2 regions of the Cellulomonas sp. PS-H5 genome follow, and region 1 is predicted to be linked to the other one. Evidence: riboswitches for the same ligand, from Rfam matches in the RefSeq annotation. Region 1 holds a riboswitch; the other holds the start of a gene.
What was found. Region 1 has a riboswitch for S-adenosylmethionine ahead of J5O08_RS09200 (methylenetetrahydrofolate reductase). Riboswitches for the same ligand answer to the same signal wherever they lie in the genome.
Positions count from the first base shown of each region.

Region 2: another riboswitch for S-adenosylmethionine. It lies ahead of J5O08_RS09415 (LLM class flavin-dependent oxidoreductase); the one in region 1 lies ahead of J5O08_RS09200 (methylenetetrahydrofolate reductase).

Region 1 is NZ_JAHVCI010000017.1:60,780-68,881, reverse strand. Features, by position in the region: gene J5O08_RS09220 (DNA-3-methyladenine glycosylase I) at 1-59, shown strand, start outside; gene J5O08_RS09215 (ribonuclease PH) at 140-349, shown strand; gene J5O08_RS09210 (hypothetical protein) at 346-723, shown strand; gene J5O08_RS09205 (SMP-30/gluconolactonase/LRE family protein) at 761-1,690, opposite strand; SAM riboswitch class I at 1,829-1,937, shown strand; gene J5O08_RS09200 (methylenetetrahydrofolate reductase) at 1,931-2,992, shown strand; gene metE (5-methyltetrahydropteroyltriglutamate--homocysteine S-methyltransferase) at 3,001-5,349, shown strand; gene J5O08_RS09190 (Hsp20/alpha crystallin family protein) at 5,443-5,901, opposite strand; gene J5O08_RS09185 ((deoxy)nucleoside triphosphate pyrophosphohydrolase) at 6,064-6,507, opposite strand; gene J5O08_RS09180 (ABC transporter substrate-binding protein) at 6,627-7,970, opposite strand; gene J5O08_RS09175 (carbohydrate ABC transporter permease) at 8,001-8,102, opposite strand, start outside.
Region 2 is NZ_JAHVCI010000018.1:38,632-46,733, reverse strand. Features, by position in the region: gene J5O08_RS09435 (NtaA/DmoA family FMN-dependent monooxygenase) at 1-1,322, opposite strand, end outside; gene J5O08_RS09430 (LLM class flavin-dependent oxidoreductase) at 1,333-2,454, opposite strand; gene J5O08_RS09425 (flavin reductase family protein) at 2,515-3,081, opposite strand; gene J5O08_RS09420 (NAD(P)H-dependent oxidoreductase) at 3,078-3,659, opposite strand; SAM riboswitch class IV at 3,702-3,805, opposite strand; SAM riboswitch class IV at 4,032-4,145, shown strand; gene J5O08_RS09415 (LLM class flavin-dependent oxidoreductase) at 4,634-6,049, shown strand; gene J5O08_RS09410 (GNAT family N-acetyltransferase) at 6,114-6,872, shown strand; gene J5O08_RS09405 (amino acid ABC transporter permease) at 6,869-7,960, shown strand; gene J5O08_RS09400 (amino acid ABC transporter ATP-binding protein) at 7,957-8,102, shown strand, end outside.

The DNA of each region.
Region 1 (8,102 bases):
GGATCGTCGACGACCACCTGGCGGACTGCCCCGTCGTCCTGGCGCGCGCCGCGGGCTGACGCTCCGGCCCGCCACCGACCGCCGGGACGCTGCTAGTGGGACATTGCCTTGAGTGTCTATCCCGCACAGGACTACGCTCGTGAAACGGACTGCGGTGCTGCGCCGGGTCCGGCGAGCCGCCCGCGACGCGGGTGTGCCGTACGAGGTCGTCGAGCTCACGAACCACACGGGCGTCGTGGTCGGGGGCGTGCGCTCGACGCTCGGCCGGCACTCCGAGATCGACGACGTCACGGCTCGGAAGTTCTTCGACCAGTTCGCGTCGGTGCTCGGGAAGGGGTGGTGGCGGTGACCCGGTACACGGTCACGGCCGAGCGCGGGCGTCGCTGGTGGGTCCTCCAGTGCGTCGAGCACCCCGGGGCCATCTCCGAGGTGGCTCGCCTGGACCAGGCAGCGACCGCCATGCGCGAGGCGATCGCCTTCGTCGCGCAGGTCGACCCCTCCGACGTCGAGGTCGACCTGCGGCCGGCCGTCCCCGACGAGGTGGGCGCGCACGTCCGCGCCGCCGAACGCCTGCGCGCGGAGGCGCACCGCGCGAACCGCGAGGCCGCCGTCGAGTCGCGCGCGGCAGCCCGGGTGCTGCGCGACGCCGGGCTCTCCGTCCGCGACGTCGGGACCGTCCTGGGCGTGTCGCACCAGCGCGCCCACCAGCTCCTCGCGGGTTGACGGACCGGCTACCTCGCGGCGGCCGCCCGACCCGTCGTCAGCCCTCCCCGAACGCCCGCACGGGCAGCCCCTCCACCGCCACGTCCGCGCCGAACACCGCCCCCGCCACCGGGTCCCCGTCCGCGTGGGCGGTCGTCACGTACGCCCGCCCCGAGCCCGGCGCCCCGAATCCCAGGCAGGTCACCTGCGCCGTGGGCACGCGGACCGCGCCGAGCGGGGTCGCGTCCGGCGCGAACCGCAGCACCGCGCCCCCGCCGTACAGCGCGACCCACAGGCAGCCCTCCCCGTCGACCGTCGTGCCGTCGGGCTGCGGCCCGTCCGGGTCGAACGACAGGAACGGCTCGGGTGCGCCGGCCGCACCGGTGGCCGCGTCGTACGGCAGCCGGTACACGGTCGCGGCGCTGGTGTCCGTGACGTAGAGCGTCGCGCCGTCCGGGCTCCACTGGAGCCCGTTGCCGACCCCCACCCCGGTGAGCACCGCGTCGACCTCGAGGCCGCCGTCCCCGGCGACCACGCGGTACACGGTGCCGTCGCCCGGCGAGCCGTCCCGCGGCATCGTCGCGACCCACAGCCGGCCGGCTCGGTCGACGCCGCCGTCGTTGAACCGGTAGTCGCGCGGCATGTCCGCCGGCCGGGTCAGCGGACCGAGGGTCGTGCCGTCGTGCACGCCGAGGCCGTCCGCGGTCGCGAGCAGCAGCCCGCCCGCGGCGGACGGCCAGGCGAGCGAGACCGGGGACGGCACGCTGACCACGGCGTCGCGCGCGTGGTCGCCCTCGGCCCAGCGGTGCACGCTGCACGCGTCGATGTCGACCCAGACGACCGAGTCGTCCCGCGCGTCGTGCACGGGCCGCTCCCCCAGGCGCGCGCGGACCTCGCCGAGGACCACGGCCTCGGGCGCGTCCCGCGGCACCAGGGCCCGGGCGTCGATCCGGCGGTCGGGCAGCGGGACGGTGCGCAGGTCGGTCATCCCACGCAGCCTGGCACGGCGCCGTCGCGCCCGCCCGGCCACGGGCGCGGCCCCGGACCCGGGGGTGTGAGCCCCGTCACCGAAAGATGACGCGTCAGGGGCAGTGGACGGCGACGGCCGCCGGGCCTAGTGTGGCGGCACCCATCCAGAGCGACCGAGAGACCTGGCTCGTCGACGTCGCAGCAACCCCCCTCCTCACCGAGGGTGCGGGTGCTTCCGCCAGGTTCGATGGAGCTGACGATGAGCAGTCACGACGTCCCTGCGCACCTCGCGGGCACCGCCGTGCCGGACGGCCTCGGGGCCGTGGACCGCCCGACCGTGTCGTTCGAGCTGTTCCCGCCGCGGAACCCGGACGCCGCGCCCCGGCTGTGGTCGACGGTGCAGCAGCTCGCCGCGGCCCGCCCCGACTTCGTCTCCGTCACGTACGGCGCCTCGGGCAGCACCCGCACCACGACCCGGCAGCTCGTCCGGCGGCTGCTGCGCGAGACCTCGCTGACCCCGATCGCGCACCTCACCTGCGTCGCCAGCTCGCGCGAGGACCTCGCGGCGACGATCGAGGAGTTCCTCGACGAGGGCGTGCGGTCGTTCCTGGCCCTGCGCGGGGACCCGCCCGCCGACCGGTCCTGGGAGCCGCACCCCGAGGGCCTGCCGACCGCGAGCGCCCTCGTGGAGCTGCTGCGGGACGTCGAGCGGCGGCGGTGCGCGGGCAGCCCGGCGCAGGCGGTGCGCGCCGCCACCCGGCCGCTGTCCGTCGCCGTGGCGGCGTTCCCGCGCGGCAACGCGGGGGCCGGCAGCACCCGGGAGCAGGACGTCGCGGCCCTGCTCGCCAAGCAGCGCGCCGGCGCGGACTTCGCGATCACCCAGGTGTTCTACGACGCCGGGTCGTACCTCGAGCTCGTGGCCCTGGCGCGCGACGCGGGCGTCACGATCCCCATCCTCCCGGGCGTGATCCCCACCACCGACCCGGCCCGGCTCCGCCGCGTGGCGCAGCTGACCGGCGTGCCCGTCCCGAAGACACTGCTCGCGCGGCTCGACGCGTTCGACGCCGACGACCCGGCGGAGGTCGCGGCGCGGCACCGCCTGGGCACGCGGCTGGGCGTCGACCTGGTGAACGCCGTCCTCGACGGCGGCGCGCCCGGCGTGCACCTCTACACGTTCAACGCCCACGGCCCCGCGCTGGACCTGCTCGACGGCGCGGGCCTCGGCGGCGACGCCCCGCGGGCGCACCTGCGCGTCCCCCCCGAGCCGGCGGCCGCCGCGGCCGCCCCCACGACCACCCCGACCCCCGTTCCCACCAGCTGAGGCGAGAGATGACCGACCTGACTCACCCGTTCCCCGCCGGCACCGTCCTGGGCTACCCCCGGATCGGCCCGCGCCGCGAGCTGAAGAAGGCCCTCGAGGCGTTCTGGGCCGGCCGCGCGAGCGCCGAGGAGGTCGAGGCCACCGCCGCCGACCTGCGCCGCCGGACCCGCACCCGCCTGGCCGAGCTCGGCCTGGACACCCGGCTGCCCGCGATCCCGAGCGCCTTCTCGTTCTACGACCACGTGCTCGACGCGGCCGCGGTCCTCGGCGCCGTGCCCGAGCGGTTCGCCGACCTGCTCGCCGCCGACGGCGGCCTCGACCTCGCGGGGTACTCGACCGTGGCCCGCGGCCGCGGCGACGACCTGCCGCTCGAGATGACGAAGTGGTTCGACTCGAACTACCACTACCTCGTCCCGGAGATCGGCCCCGCGACGCCGTTCCGGTACGCCAGCGACCGCCCGGTGCGCGAGCTCGCGGAGGGCCTCGCGGACGGCGTGCTCACCCGCCCGGTGCTGGTCGGCCCGGTGACGTTCCTGGCGCTCGCCAAGGCCGCCGAGGGCTCGCCGGAGGACTTCCTGCCGATCGACCGGCTCGCCGACGTGCTGCCGGTGTACGCCGCGCTGCTCCGCGACCTCGCCCGCGCCGGCGCCACCTGGGTGCAGCTGGACGAGCCCGCCCTGGTCTCCGACTCGACCGGCGTCCCGGCCGACCGGCTGCTCGCGGCGGCCGCCGAGGCGTACCGCGCCCTGGCGACCGACCTGCCCGCCGCCGAGCGCCCGGCCATCCTCGTGGCCGCGCCGTACGGCGACCTCCAGGACGCGCTGCCGGTGCTGGCGGCCACGGAGGTCGAGGGCCTCGCGCTCGACCTGGTCCGCGGCGCGCTGCCCGCCGGCCCCGTCGAGGGCCTGGAGTCGAAGGTGCTCGTCGGCGGCGTGGTCGACGGCCACAACATCTGGCGCGCGGACCTCGACGCCGCGCTCGGCTCGCTCGAGTCGCTCGAGGGCCTCGGCGCCCGGCAGGTCGCCGTCGCCACGTCGACGTCGCTGTTCCACGTCCCGCACGACGTCGAGGACGAGCCGCAGCTCGACCCGACGCTGCGCTCCTGGCTCGCGTTCGCGGACCAGAAGGTCGCCGAGGTGGTCACCCTGGCGACCGGGCTGACCGAGGGCCGCGAGGCGGTGCACGCCGAGCTGCTCGCCGCCGCCGACGCGCGCCGGTCCCGCGCCGCGGCGCCGGGGGTCGTGCGGCCGGAGGTGCGGGAGCGGCTCACCGGGCTGCCGGCCGACGCGTTCCACCGCGGCGACTTCGAGGGGCGCCGGGTGGCGCAGGCCGAGCGCCTGCAGCTCCCCGCCCTGCCGACCACGACGATCGGCTCGTTCCCGCAGACGCCGGAGATCCGCGTGGCCCGCGCCGCGTTCGGCCGGGGCGAGCTCACCGCCGCGCAGTACGAGGACGAGATGAAGGCGGAGATCCGCCGGGTCGTCGAGCTGCAGGAGGAGTTCGGCCTCGACGTGCTCGTGCACGGCGAGCCCGAGCGCAACGACATGGTGCAGTACTTCGCCGAGAACCTGGACGGGTTCGCGGTGACCGCGAACGGCTGGGTCCAGTCCTACGGCTCGCGCTGCACCCGCCCGTCGATCCTGTGGGGCGACGTGTCCCGGCCGGCACCGATCACGGTGCCGTGGACGACGTACACGCAGTCCCTCACCGCCAAGCCGGTGAAGGGCATGCTGACCGGCCCCGTGACGATCCTGGCGTGGTCCTTCGTCCGCGACGACCAGCCGCTGGCCGACACCGCGAACCAGGTGGCGCTCGCCCTGCGCGACGAGATCGCCGACCTGGAGGCTGCCGGGACCGCGATCGTCCAGGTCGACGAGCCCGCGCTGCGCGAGCTGCTGCCGCTGCGCGCCGCCGACCACGACGCCTACCTCGACTGGTCGGTGCGCTCGTTCCGGCTCGCGACCTCGGGCGTGCGCCCCGACACCCAGATCCACACCCACCTCTGCTACTCGGAGTTCGGCGAGATCTTCGGGGCGATCGACGGCCTGGACGCCGACGTGACGTCGATCGAGGCGGCCCGGTCGAAGATGGAGATCCTCGGCGACATCGCCTCCGAGGGCTACCCCCGCGGCATCGGCCCGGGCGTGTACGACATCCACTCGCCACGCGTGCCGAGCGAGGCCGAGGTGACCGAGCTGCTCACCGAGGCGGTGCGGGTCGTCGACCCGGCGCAGCTCTGGGTGAACCCGGACTGCGGCCTCAAGACCCGCCGGTACGCCGAGGTCACCCCGTCGCTCCAGCACGTCCTGGCCGCCACCCGGACGGTGCGCGCGTCGCTGGCGGTGCCGACGGCCTGACGCGCCGCCGGCCCGGCGCGACCCGGACGCGCGACCGCCCCGGTCCCCCACGCGGGGGGCCGGGGCGGTCGTCGTGCGAGCCGCGTCGCGCGGTCAGGCGCTCGCACGCTCCTGCGGAGCGGCGTCGGCGCCCGCCTCGATGGTCGCCGGCGTCCCACCGGTGGTGACCTCGATGCGGCGCGGCTTGGCCTCCTCGGCCACGGGGATGGTCAGGCTGAGCACGCCGTCCGCGTACGACGCGGTGATGGCGTCCAGGTCGAGCCCGCGGCCGACGGTGAGCTGGCGCGCGTAGGTCCCGACCGGGCGCTCCTTGGCGAGCCACTGCACCCCGTCCTCCGTGCGCGCGGTGCGCTGCGCGCGGATCGTGAGAGTGCGGTCGTCGACGTTCACGTCGATCGAACCGGGGTCCGCCCCCGGCAGGTCGACGCTCAGGACGTAGTGGTCGCCCGAGCGGAACAGGTCCATCGGCATGGTCGCCGACGCGCGCTGCTGGCCGAGGACCTGGTTCATCAGCCGGTCCATCTCCTGGAACGGGTCGAATCGCGTAGCCACAGCCCGTCACCTCCTCGAAGCGTCACGGCGGTCCGGACGGTCCGGGACCGCTGCTGCCCCGGCGCTGCCGCGCCAGGAGGGCTACGAGAAATGTTCTAGCACTCGAGAGGTGCGAGTGCCAGATCGGGCGGGGTCGTGTTCGCTGACGGACGAACTCGCAGGTCAGGCCGGGCGCCGAGCGACGCCCGCCGGGTCCGTCGCCGCCGCCAGCGCCTCCACGATCCGCACGTCCGCGTCCAACCAGGGCACCGTGAGCCACTGCCCGCGCGGCAGCCAGCGCAGGTCGTCGTGCTCGACCAGGGGCCGCGGCTCGCCGGCGGTCACGCGGGCCAGCCAGAGCCGCATCACGTACCGCTCGCTGAGCCACCAGGCGCCGTCGTCGGGTCCGGCGAGCTCCGCGCCGAGCTCGACGGCGACGCCCAGCTCCTCGCGGATCTCCCGGTGCACGGCGTCCTCGGGGGACTCGCCCGGCTCCACCTTGCCGCCGGGGAACTCCCACCGGCCCGCGAGGCTCACGGGCGCGCGGCGGCGGGCCGCCAGCAGGGCGCCCGGGGCGGCGAGGTCGTCGACCAGCGCGGCGGCGACGACGAGGACGGGGCGGGTCATGCCGCCCAGTCTCCCAGGCCCTCGTGTCGCGCGCGTGACGCGGCCGTGGCCCGCGCGATGGATCCACTCGCACCGGCACGCCCGCGCGCGTCGGTGCGAGTGGATCCCTCGGCCGGAGCTCAGTCCTGCCGCAGCTCGTTCTTGAGCTCGCGCTGCGCCTGCTCCAGCGCCTCGCGCGCCGGCACACCGGACTCGTAGATCTCGGTGAGCGTCACGGTGCCGAACCGGCTGTTCACCGCCGGCAGGTCGGGGCTGGCGAACGACTCGAAGTGCCCGATCCCGTCCTTGACCTCGTTCAGCACGTCGAACAGGTTGGTCGTGAAGTACTGGTTGAACTGGTTCTCCGGGTTCCGGGTGACCTCCTCGTCCTCCCACACCGCCATGTTCACGGGGTCGAACCCGAGCACCTCCCACACGGCGACGTTGGCCTCCGGGGAGAGCTTGGCGAACGCGAGCCACTCCGCCGCCAGGTCACGGACGGGCGAGTCCGCCGCGACCGCCGTGCCGGTGCCCCCGCCGCCGATCGTCAGCGTGTCCGACCCGGGCACGACCGGCGCGGGCGCGATGGCGATCTTCCCCGCGAGGTCGGGCATGTAGTCGACGAACCGCGAGGTGTACCAGGCGGGGTAGACGATCGCGGCGTAGTCGCCCCGCGCGATGGCCCCGTACGCCTCCTCGTCGTCGGGGCTCGATCCCGGGATCGGCGAGATCGCGCCTGCGTCGACCATGGCCTGCATCATCTCGAAGGACTCGACCACGACCGGGTCGTCGACCTGGACCGTGCCGTCCTCGGCGAACAGCTCGCCACCGTTCTGGGCGATCACCAGCGGCTCCACGAAGAACACGTCGGTGTTCGCCGTGCCGAACGCCCGCCCCGTGGCGGCGCTGTACTCCGCCCCCGCTGCGGCGAAGTCGTCCCAGGTGGCGATCGTCGTGTAGTCGACGCCCGCCTCGTCGAGCAGCTCGGTGTTGTAGAACGTGACGAACGCGCCGACGTGGGTCGGGAGCCCGTAGACCGCGTCGCCGCGGCTGTACAGGTCGAGGCGCGCCTCGACCACGTCGTCGCGGTAGGGCTCGGCGACGGCGGACAGGTCCATGAGCGGCGGGGTGTCGCCACGCACGAAGTTGGCGAACTTCGTCACCTCGATGTCGACCAGGTCCGGCATGCCGGTGCCGGAGTTGGCCGCGAGCTGCAGCTTGTTGTGCATGTCCTGGTAGGGGTACACGGTCAGGCGCAGGTCGATCGCACGGTCCGGGTTCAGCTCGTTCCACCGGTCCGCCATCTGCTCGTAGAGCACCCCGTGCAGCTCGCCGAAGATCCACATCTCCACGGGCGTCGAGCCGTCCGAGTTGCTCGGGGCGTCCCGCGGGCTGTCCGCCCCGCCCCCGGTCCCGCACGCGAGGCACGCGGCGAGCACCATCGCACCGGTCACCGCGGACGCCGTCGTCCTTGTTCGTGACATTCTGCTTCTCCTTTGTGTGCGTCGCACGGGTCAGCCCTTGACGGCGCCCGCGGTCATTCCCTCCACGAAGAACCGCTGGAAGGCGAGGAAGAGGACCAGGATCGGGACGAGCGAGAAGAACGACCCGACGAT
Region 2 (8,102 bases), on a different contig from region 1:
GTGGTCCCCGCGTACGCGGTCCGGTACGCCCCGCGCTCCTGGAGCTCCGGCACGACCCGGTCGACGACGTCGTCCAGCCCCGACGGCACGAGCCAGGGGCTGAGGTTGAACCCGTCGACGGCGCCCGTCCGCACGAACCGCACCAGCCGGTCGGCGACCGCGGACGGCGTGCCGACGAAGCCGCGCTCGCCGGACACGCGGATCACCAGGTCGCGGATCGACAGGCCCTCGGCCTCCGCGAGCGCGCGCCACCGCGCCGCGACCTCGTGCGTACGGGCGCCGGTGGTCGACGAGCCGCCCTCCCCGCCGAGCTCGGCCACGGCCGGGTCGTGCGCGGGCAGCGGGCCGTCCGGGTCGTAGCCGCCCAGGTCCTCGCCCCAGATGGTCCCGACCACGTGCAGCGCGGTGGCGGGCGTGACCTGCTGCCGGGCGACCCAGCGCGCCTTCTCCTCGGCCTCGGCGGGCGTGTCGCCGACGACGATCGCCGTGCCCGGGAAGATCTTCACGTCGTCCTCCGGCCGGCCCGCCGCGACGGCGCGCGCCCGGATGTCCGCCGCGAACGCGAGCGCGTCGGCGAGCACCGACCCGTGCCGGGAGAAGATCACGTCCGCCGACCGCGCGGCGAAGTCCCGGCCCTGCGGCGAGTCGCCGGCCTGGAAGATCACCGGGTGCCCCTGCGGGCTGCGTGGCGTCGTGGGGTCGATCGTCACGTCCAGCAGGTCGCCGTGCGCCTCGACGCGCGCGACCCGCTCGCCGGGGCCCTCCGGCCACGCGTCCCAGATCCGCCGGGCCGTCGCGAGGACCTGCTCGGCGCGGTCGTAGCGGCGGGCGTGGTCGAGGTAGCCGCCGCGGCGGAAGTTCTCGCCGGTCCACGCGTTGTCGGTGGTCACGACGTTCCAGGCGGCCCGCCCGCCGGACAGCACGTCCAGGCTCGCGAGCCGCCGGGCCAGGTCGACGGGGTCGTTGTACGTGGTGTTCTGGGTGGCGACCAGGCCGATCCGCTCCGTCACGGCGGCCAGCGCGGCGAGCTGCGTGATCGCGTCGGGGCGGCCGACGACGTCGAGGTCGTGCAGCCGGCCCCGGCTCTCCCGCAGGCGGAGGCCCTCGCCGAGGAAGAACGCGTCGAACAGGCCGCGCTCCGCGGTGCGGGCGACCCGATCGAAGGACGCGAAGTCGGTCTGCGACCCGGACTCGGGGTCGGACCAGATCGTCGTGTGGTTGACGCCCTGGAAGAAGACGCCGAAGTGGACCTCGGCGTCGGGGCGGGTGATCGGGTACCGGTCGTCGGCGGTGTGGTCGCTCGGCTCGGTGTGCTGGGTCACGGCGGGCTCCTCAGGCGGTCGCGCGGGCCGCGCCCGCGAAGCGGTTCTCGGGCCGCGCGAGGCCCAGGTGGTCGCGCAGGGTGGCGCCCGCGCGCGGGGCGGCGGCCCGCCGGTCGGCGCGCAGGGCGGGCAGCACGTCCCGGGCCAGCACCGGCAGGTCGGCGTCGAGCGCGGCGGCGAGCAGCCGGACCCCGGCGACCGCGGGGTCGTCCGCGAGCTCGGCCAGCAGCGCGTGCAGCCCGGCTGCCGTGCCCACGTGGCGCAGCGCGGTGCCCGGCGCCCACAGCCCGGCGGCGTCGAGCTCGGCGAGCCGGTCCGCGGCCGTGCGACCGCCGGCGTCGAGGACCACCTGCACCTCCACCACCGCCCGCGCGCCGGGGTCGGCGTCTGCCGCAGCCTGTGCCGCGGCCCGGGCGCCCGCGGCGTCGGGACCGCCGACCAGCACGACGTCCACGAGCCGCTCGCCGTCCCTGCCGGGACCGGCGACGTCCCCGGCCCGTGCCAGGACGACGGGCTGGCCCTGCGGCGGCCGCGGCGTGATGAGCGGGCCCACGACGGAGAACGACTCCCCGGCGAAGTCCACCCGGTGGATCCGGTCCCGGTCGACGTAGCGGCCGGTGGCGACGTCGCGGATCACCGCGTCGTCCTCCCAGGAGTCCCACAGGTCCCGGACGACCTGGACCACGTCCCGGGCCTCGCGGCCGAGGTCGGCGACCGGCGCGCGACCGTACGCCGCCGGGGCGGCGTCGCCGGGGGTCACCGCGGCCAGCCAGCCGGAGCGGCCGGACCCGGCCAGGTCGAGCGAGGCGAGCTGCGTCGCGACGTGGAACGGCTCGGGGTAGGTGGTGGGCACCTCGGGCACCAGGCCGATCGCCGTGGTGGTGCGGGCGACGAACGCGGCGCGGGTGACCGCGTCGAGGCGGGCCCGGGTGGGGTCGCCCGGGACGGCGGCGAGGGCGGCGTCGGCGAAGGTGACGAAGGTCAGGCCGGCGTGCTCGGCGTGCCGGACGGCGCGGGCCAGGCGGGCGCCGGACACGAGGTCGGCGGGCGCGAGGCCGGACAGCGCGGCGGCCGCGGGGTGCGCGCCGGCGCCGTCGACGTCGAGGCCGGTGAGGAGCGGGGGGACGGTCACGGGGTCTCCGGTGGGTCGGGGGAGCGGCGGGATCGGGGCGGGTGCGGCGGGGCCGCGGCGTCACAGGGCGGTGTGCGCGCCGATCCGGTGGTAGGTGCGGTCGTGGTAGACCAGCGGCGAGGCGCCGTCGCCGGGCTCGGCGTCGTCCGGGCCGCCCGCGGACAGCGCCCGCAGCGACACGAGGTACGAGTCGCCGACCGGCGTGCGCTGGACGACGCGGGCGCGCACCCAGGACACGGCGCCGTCGATCACGGGCTCGCCCGTCGGGAGCGAGGACCAGCCGCCGGCGGCGAACCGGTCCAGGCTGCTGGTGGCGAACCGCGCGGACACGTCGTCCTGGTGGTCCGCGAGGAAGCTCACGGCCAGCGTGGGTGCCGCGGACACGGCGGGCCAGGAGGACGACGTCGAGGCGAGCGAGAACGCGAGCAGCGGCGGGGCCGCGGACACCGAGATGACCGAGGTCGCGGTGAACCCGACCGGTCGGCCGGCGTGCCGCAGCGCGACCACGGCGACCCCGGCGGGGTGCCGGCGGAACACCCGCTTGAACTGCTGCGGGTCGAGCTGGGGCTCGTCCTGCTCGGCGAGCAGCCGCTCGAGCGGGCCCAGGTCCGTGCGCTCGGCGGTCACCGGGTCGCCCCGGCGAGCGCGGCGGCGGGCTCGGCGGACGCGGCGGGCTCCGCGGCCGGCGCGAGCCCGAGCGCCCGGCGGAGCGGCGCGGCGGCCCGGGCCAGCCACGCGTCCAGCGCGGGGTCGAGGTCGGCGAGCTGGGCCTCGGTCAGGGTCAGCGTGCGCGCGGGGACGACCGCGCCCAGCTCGACGAGCACGGGGCGCAGGTGCACCTCGCCGGCGAGCGCGTGCGCCGGGTTGCCGGACACCACGAGCGGCACGGCCACGACGCCGGCCAGCCCATCCGGGCCGTACAGGTCGAGGAACGCCTTGAGCAGGCCGGTGTAGGACGCCTTGTAGACCGGGGTCGCGACGACCGCGACGTCGGCGGCGGCCACCCGCGCGAGCGCGGCGTCGGCGGCGGGGTGCGCCGGGGCGAGCACCTCGCCGGCGAGCGTCGCGAGGTCGACGACCTCGACGGCGGCGGGGTCGGCCGACGTGAGCGCGGCCAGGCGCTCGGCGGCGGCGCGCGCGGCGCCCAGGGTGCGGGACCCGGCGCGCGGGTTCCCGGAGACGGCGACGACGGACGGGGACGACATGGTGGCCTCGCAAAGGGGGTCGATCACGGTTGCCGTGCGGCGGAGCGGCGCGTGCCGGCCGACGGCCAGGTCATCTCCCGGAGCACCCCGCCGTGACGTGGGGTTGCTGCCCAGCCAGCCGGGGCTTGGCGCTGGGACTCGTGACCTCGGGGCGGAGGTCTAGCACCGCTCCGGGTCCGCCGGCGCCGGCGGGGGGCGAGTTCTCACGATCCGGGACCGTGCGAACGCCTGGGACCTTGGTCCTGTGACATCGCTCCGGCATGCGAGACGCGGCGGCCCGGCCGTTGACGCCCCCGGGTCCGGTTCGTAGGTTCCGGGCACCGGCTCGCCACCGGGGTGCGCCGCAGGGCGGGCCCCGGGGACGGGCCGGGTGGTCATGAGCTCCGACGCGAAGCCCCGGCTGGTCGGACGGCAACCCCCCGCGCGGGTGGGTGCCCCGGGTGAGGACCAGGTCCGCCGCCGCCGGCGACGGACAACACGCGGACCCGCCCGACCGGGCGGGGGCACACGAGGAGAACGCATGAGCCGGACCGTGCAGGCGCCGTGGGCGCCCTCGGCACCCGCCCTGCCGACCACCGCCGCCGCGCCCGGCGGCCGCTGTCGCTGTCGCCGCTGACGGCGCAGCCGCCGGTCCGGCACCCCGCCCGGGGCGCCTGACGCCGGCCCCGCCCGGCGCCTGAGCCGGGCCCCGCGGCGCCCGAGCCGTGCCCGGTCACGTCTCGGGACGCCCACCGCGCCGACCTGGCCGATCCGCGCGAGCGGGCCGCCCGGCCCGCGCCGACCCGCGCCGACCCGCGCCGAGATAGGACGCGCGGGTCGAGATAGGACCTTCCACGGTCCGATCTCGGCGCGGGGGTCCTATCTCGGCGAGCCGGGGCGCCCTGCCCGCTCGTCCATCCGCCGCCCGCCTGTCGCCGTGGCGCGCCCCGGCGCGCCCGCGACCGCCGCACCACCCGCCCCCGAACGGAGCCGTCATGCCCTTCTCGTCCCCCCGCGCCGGCCGCCGCGCGCTGCTCGGCGTCGACCTGACCGCCGCCGGCGCCCGGCCCGGCGCGGTCGGCGCCCACGGCGCCGTCGCCGCCCGCGCGTTCGACGGCGAGCGGCTCGCCCGCCTGGTGCACCGCGCCGACCGCGGCCTGCTCGACCTCGTGGTGCTCGGCGACGCCCTGCTGCTGCATCCCGGGCGTCGGCAGGTGCCCGGCCGGCTCGACGCCGCCGTCGCCGCGGCGCGGGTCGCCCCGCTGGTCCGGACCGCCGCGCTGGTGGCGGGCGTCCCGCACGACCAGGTCGAGCCGGGCCACCTCGCGGGCGCCGTCCGCGGGGTGCAGCACGCGGCGGGAGGTGCGGCGGGCTGGCAGCTGTCCGGCCCGGGTGCGACCGGCGGCCGCGCCGACCTCGCCGAGCCGGGGGCCCTCGGGGCCGGGCCCGCCTCTCGCGTTGCTGCTCCCACGGGCTCTGCCGCTGCCGCAGCCGGTGCCGCGGGCACTGCCGCTGCCGCTGCCGCAGTCGCTGCCGCGGGAGCCGCCGCCGCAGACGTTGCCGGGGCGGCTCCCGCAGACGCTGCCGCTGCCGCAGCCGAGCGGCGGTGGGCGGACCGCGCGGCCGCCGCCCTGGACGCCGTCCTCGCCGCCTGGGACGCGGGGGAGCCCGGCGCGGTGCGCCGCGGCGGGGACGGCCGGTTCCGCGTCGACCACGACGGCGTCCGGTTCGCGGTCCGCGGCCGGTCGGCCGCTCGCAGCACCGCTCGCGGTGGCGACGGGGACGGCACCGCCGCCGCGGACCGCCCGCTCGTGGTGGTGCCCGTCGCGGGCCCGGCCGCCGAGGCGCTCGCGGGCCGGTACGCCGACGTCGCCCGGCTCACGGCGCCGGACCTGGAGGCCGCCGCCGCGGCCCGGTCCCGGGTGCGCGCCGCCGCCGTGGCCGCGGGCCGGCCCGCCGACGCGGTGCGCGTGCTGCTCGACGTCGACGTCGCCCTCGCCGACGACCGGGAGTCCGCCCTCGCGCGGCTGGACCTGGTGCGCTCCGTCGACCGGCCGGACCTCGGCGTCGCCGGCGCGGTCGTCGCGGGCACCGGGGCCGACCTGGCGACCGTGCTCGCCGACGCCGTCCGGGACGGCGCGGTCGACGGGTTCGTCGCGCTCCCGACCTCGGTGGAGGCGGACCTGGCGGCGCTCGTCGAGCGCACCGTGCCCGCGCTGCAGCAGGCCGGCGCGTTCCGGCTTCGGCCGGGCGACGGCGACGAGCCCGCCGACCGCGACCCGGCGGTGGTCCGCCGCCGCGCGACGGCCGCCCGCGGCGACGGACGGGCCGACGCGCGTACGGACGCCCGCGCCGGCCGGCTCGCCCTCGCAGAGGCCCTCTGGTCCGCCGCGCCGTTCGCCCTCACCTGACAGCCCCGCCCCTGACGGCGCCCGCCACCGCACCCCGCACCCGCACCCACCGAGAGGTGACCTGATGACCACGACCCCGCTGCGGGCACGCGCGTCCCACGCGGCCGCGCCGGACCCTGCCCGGCTCGACCCGGCCCCGCTCGACGCCGCCTCGATCGACCGTGCCCGGCTCGACCCGGCCCCGCTTGACCCTGCCCGGCTCGACGCCGCCTCGATCGACCCCACGCGGCTCGACCCGGCCTCGATCGACCCCGCCCCGCTCGACCCCGCGCGGCTCGCCGTGCGCGACGCCCGGCTGCACGACCCGCTGGTCGGGCCGCTGCTCGACGGCCTGGCGCACGAGTACAGCACCCGGTACACCGGCCTGCTCACCCCGGCCGAGCTGCGCGACGAGCTGGAGCACTACGGGGTCGAGGAGTTCGCCCCGCCGCACGGCGCCCTCGTGCTCGTGCTGGAGGACGGCGAGCCGGTGGCGGGCGGCGCGTTCCGCCGCCGGTGGGAGCCGGAGCACGGCGACGTCGCCCGGCTCGCCGACCCGCGCGCCCGGGACGCCGAGGGAGCGCCCGCGGTGCCGACCGCGGAGCTCAAGCGGATCTGGACCCACGAGGCGCACCGCCGCCGCGGGCTGGCCCGGGTCGTGCTCGCCGAGCTGGAGGCGCGCGCCGCCGCGGCCGGCTACCCCCGGGTCTACCTGACGACCGGCCCGAAGCAGCCGGAGGCGGTCGGCCTGTACCTCGCGGCGGGGTACACCCCGCTGTTCGAGCCCGCCGCGTACCCGGGCGACCTCGTCCCGCACGCGTTCGAGAAGTGGCTCGCCCGGTGAGCGCCGCGACCACGGCCCCCGCGGCCGGGCCTGGCGCGCCGCCGGCCGCCCCCGACGTCGACCGCCCCGAGGTGCTCGCCGACCTGCCCGTGCTGCCCGCCCGGCACCCAGGCCGCTGGGTCGCCACCGCCGGCGTGGCCGTCCTGCTCGCGATGGTGCTCAGCTCGCTGCTCACCAACCCGCAGTGGGAGTGGGACGTCGTCGCGCAGTACCTGACCTGGCCGTCCGTGCTGGAGGGCGTGTGGGCCACCGTCCGGCTGACCGCCGTCGCCGCGGTGATCGGCTTCGGGCTCGGCACGGTGCTCGCGCTGATGCGGCTGTCCCGGTCGCCGCTGCTGCAGTCGGTGTCCTGGGCCTACTCCTGGGTATTCCGGTCCGTGCCGCTGATCCTGCAGCTGCTGCTCTGGTACAACCTCGCCTACCTGTACCCGGAGCTCTCGCTCGGCATCCCGTTCGGGCCGGAGTGGCTGCGCTTCGACACGCTCGACGTCGTCGACAAGTTCGGCGCCGCGGTCCTCGGGCTCGGGCTGTCGCAGGCGGCGTACTCCGCCGAGATCGTCCGCGCCGGCATCCTCGGCGTCGACCAGGGGCAGCACGAGGCCGCGGCCGCGCTCGGCATCCCGCGGGGCCGGCAGCAGTGGCGGATCGTGCTGCCGCAGGCGATGCGCACGATCGTCCCGACCTCGGTGAACGAGATCATCGGCCTGCTCAAGGGCACCTCGGTCGTCTACGTGCTGGCGTACGGCGAGCTGTTCTACACCGTCGGCGTCATCTACGGCCGGAACCAGCGGGTGGTCCCGCTGCTGCTCGTCGCGGCGATCTGGTACCTGCTCACCACCACGGTCCTGACCGTCGCGCAGTACTACCTCGAGCGGCACTACGCCCGCGGCGCGCTCCGCACGCTGCCCCCGACCCCGCTGCAGCGGCTGCGCTGGACGCTCGCGGTCGCCGCGGCGCGCGTCGCCGGCCGGCCGCTGCCCGCGGACCTGCCGCCCACGTTCCTGGCCGGCGCCCGCCGCGGCCACCTCACCCGCACCGCACCCCGCACCGCCGCCCGCACCACCGAGCGCACCGGAGGCACCCGATGACCAGCGTGCTGCACGCCCCCGCCGCGGCCCCCGCCGCCGCCACGACCCCCGCCGCACCACCGGCCCCCGCCGGCGGCCACCTCCGGGTGCAGGGCCTGTCCAAGTCCTACGGCACCCTCGAGGTCCTCCGCGGCGTCGACCT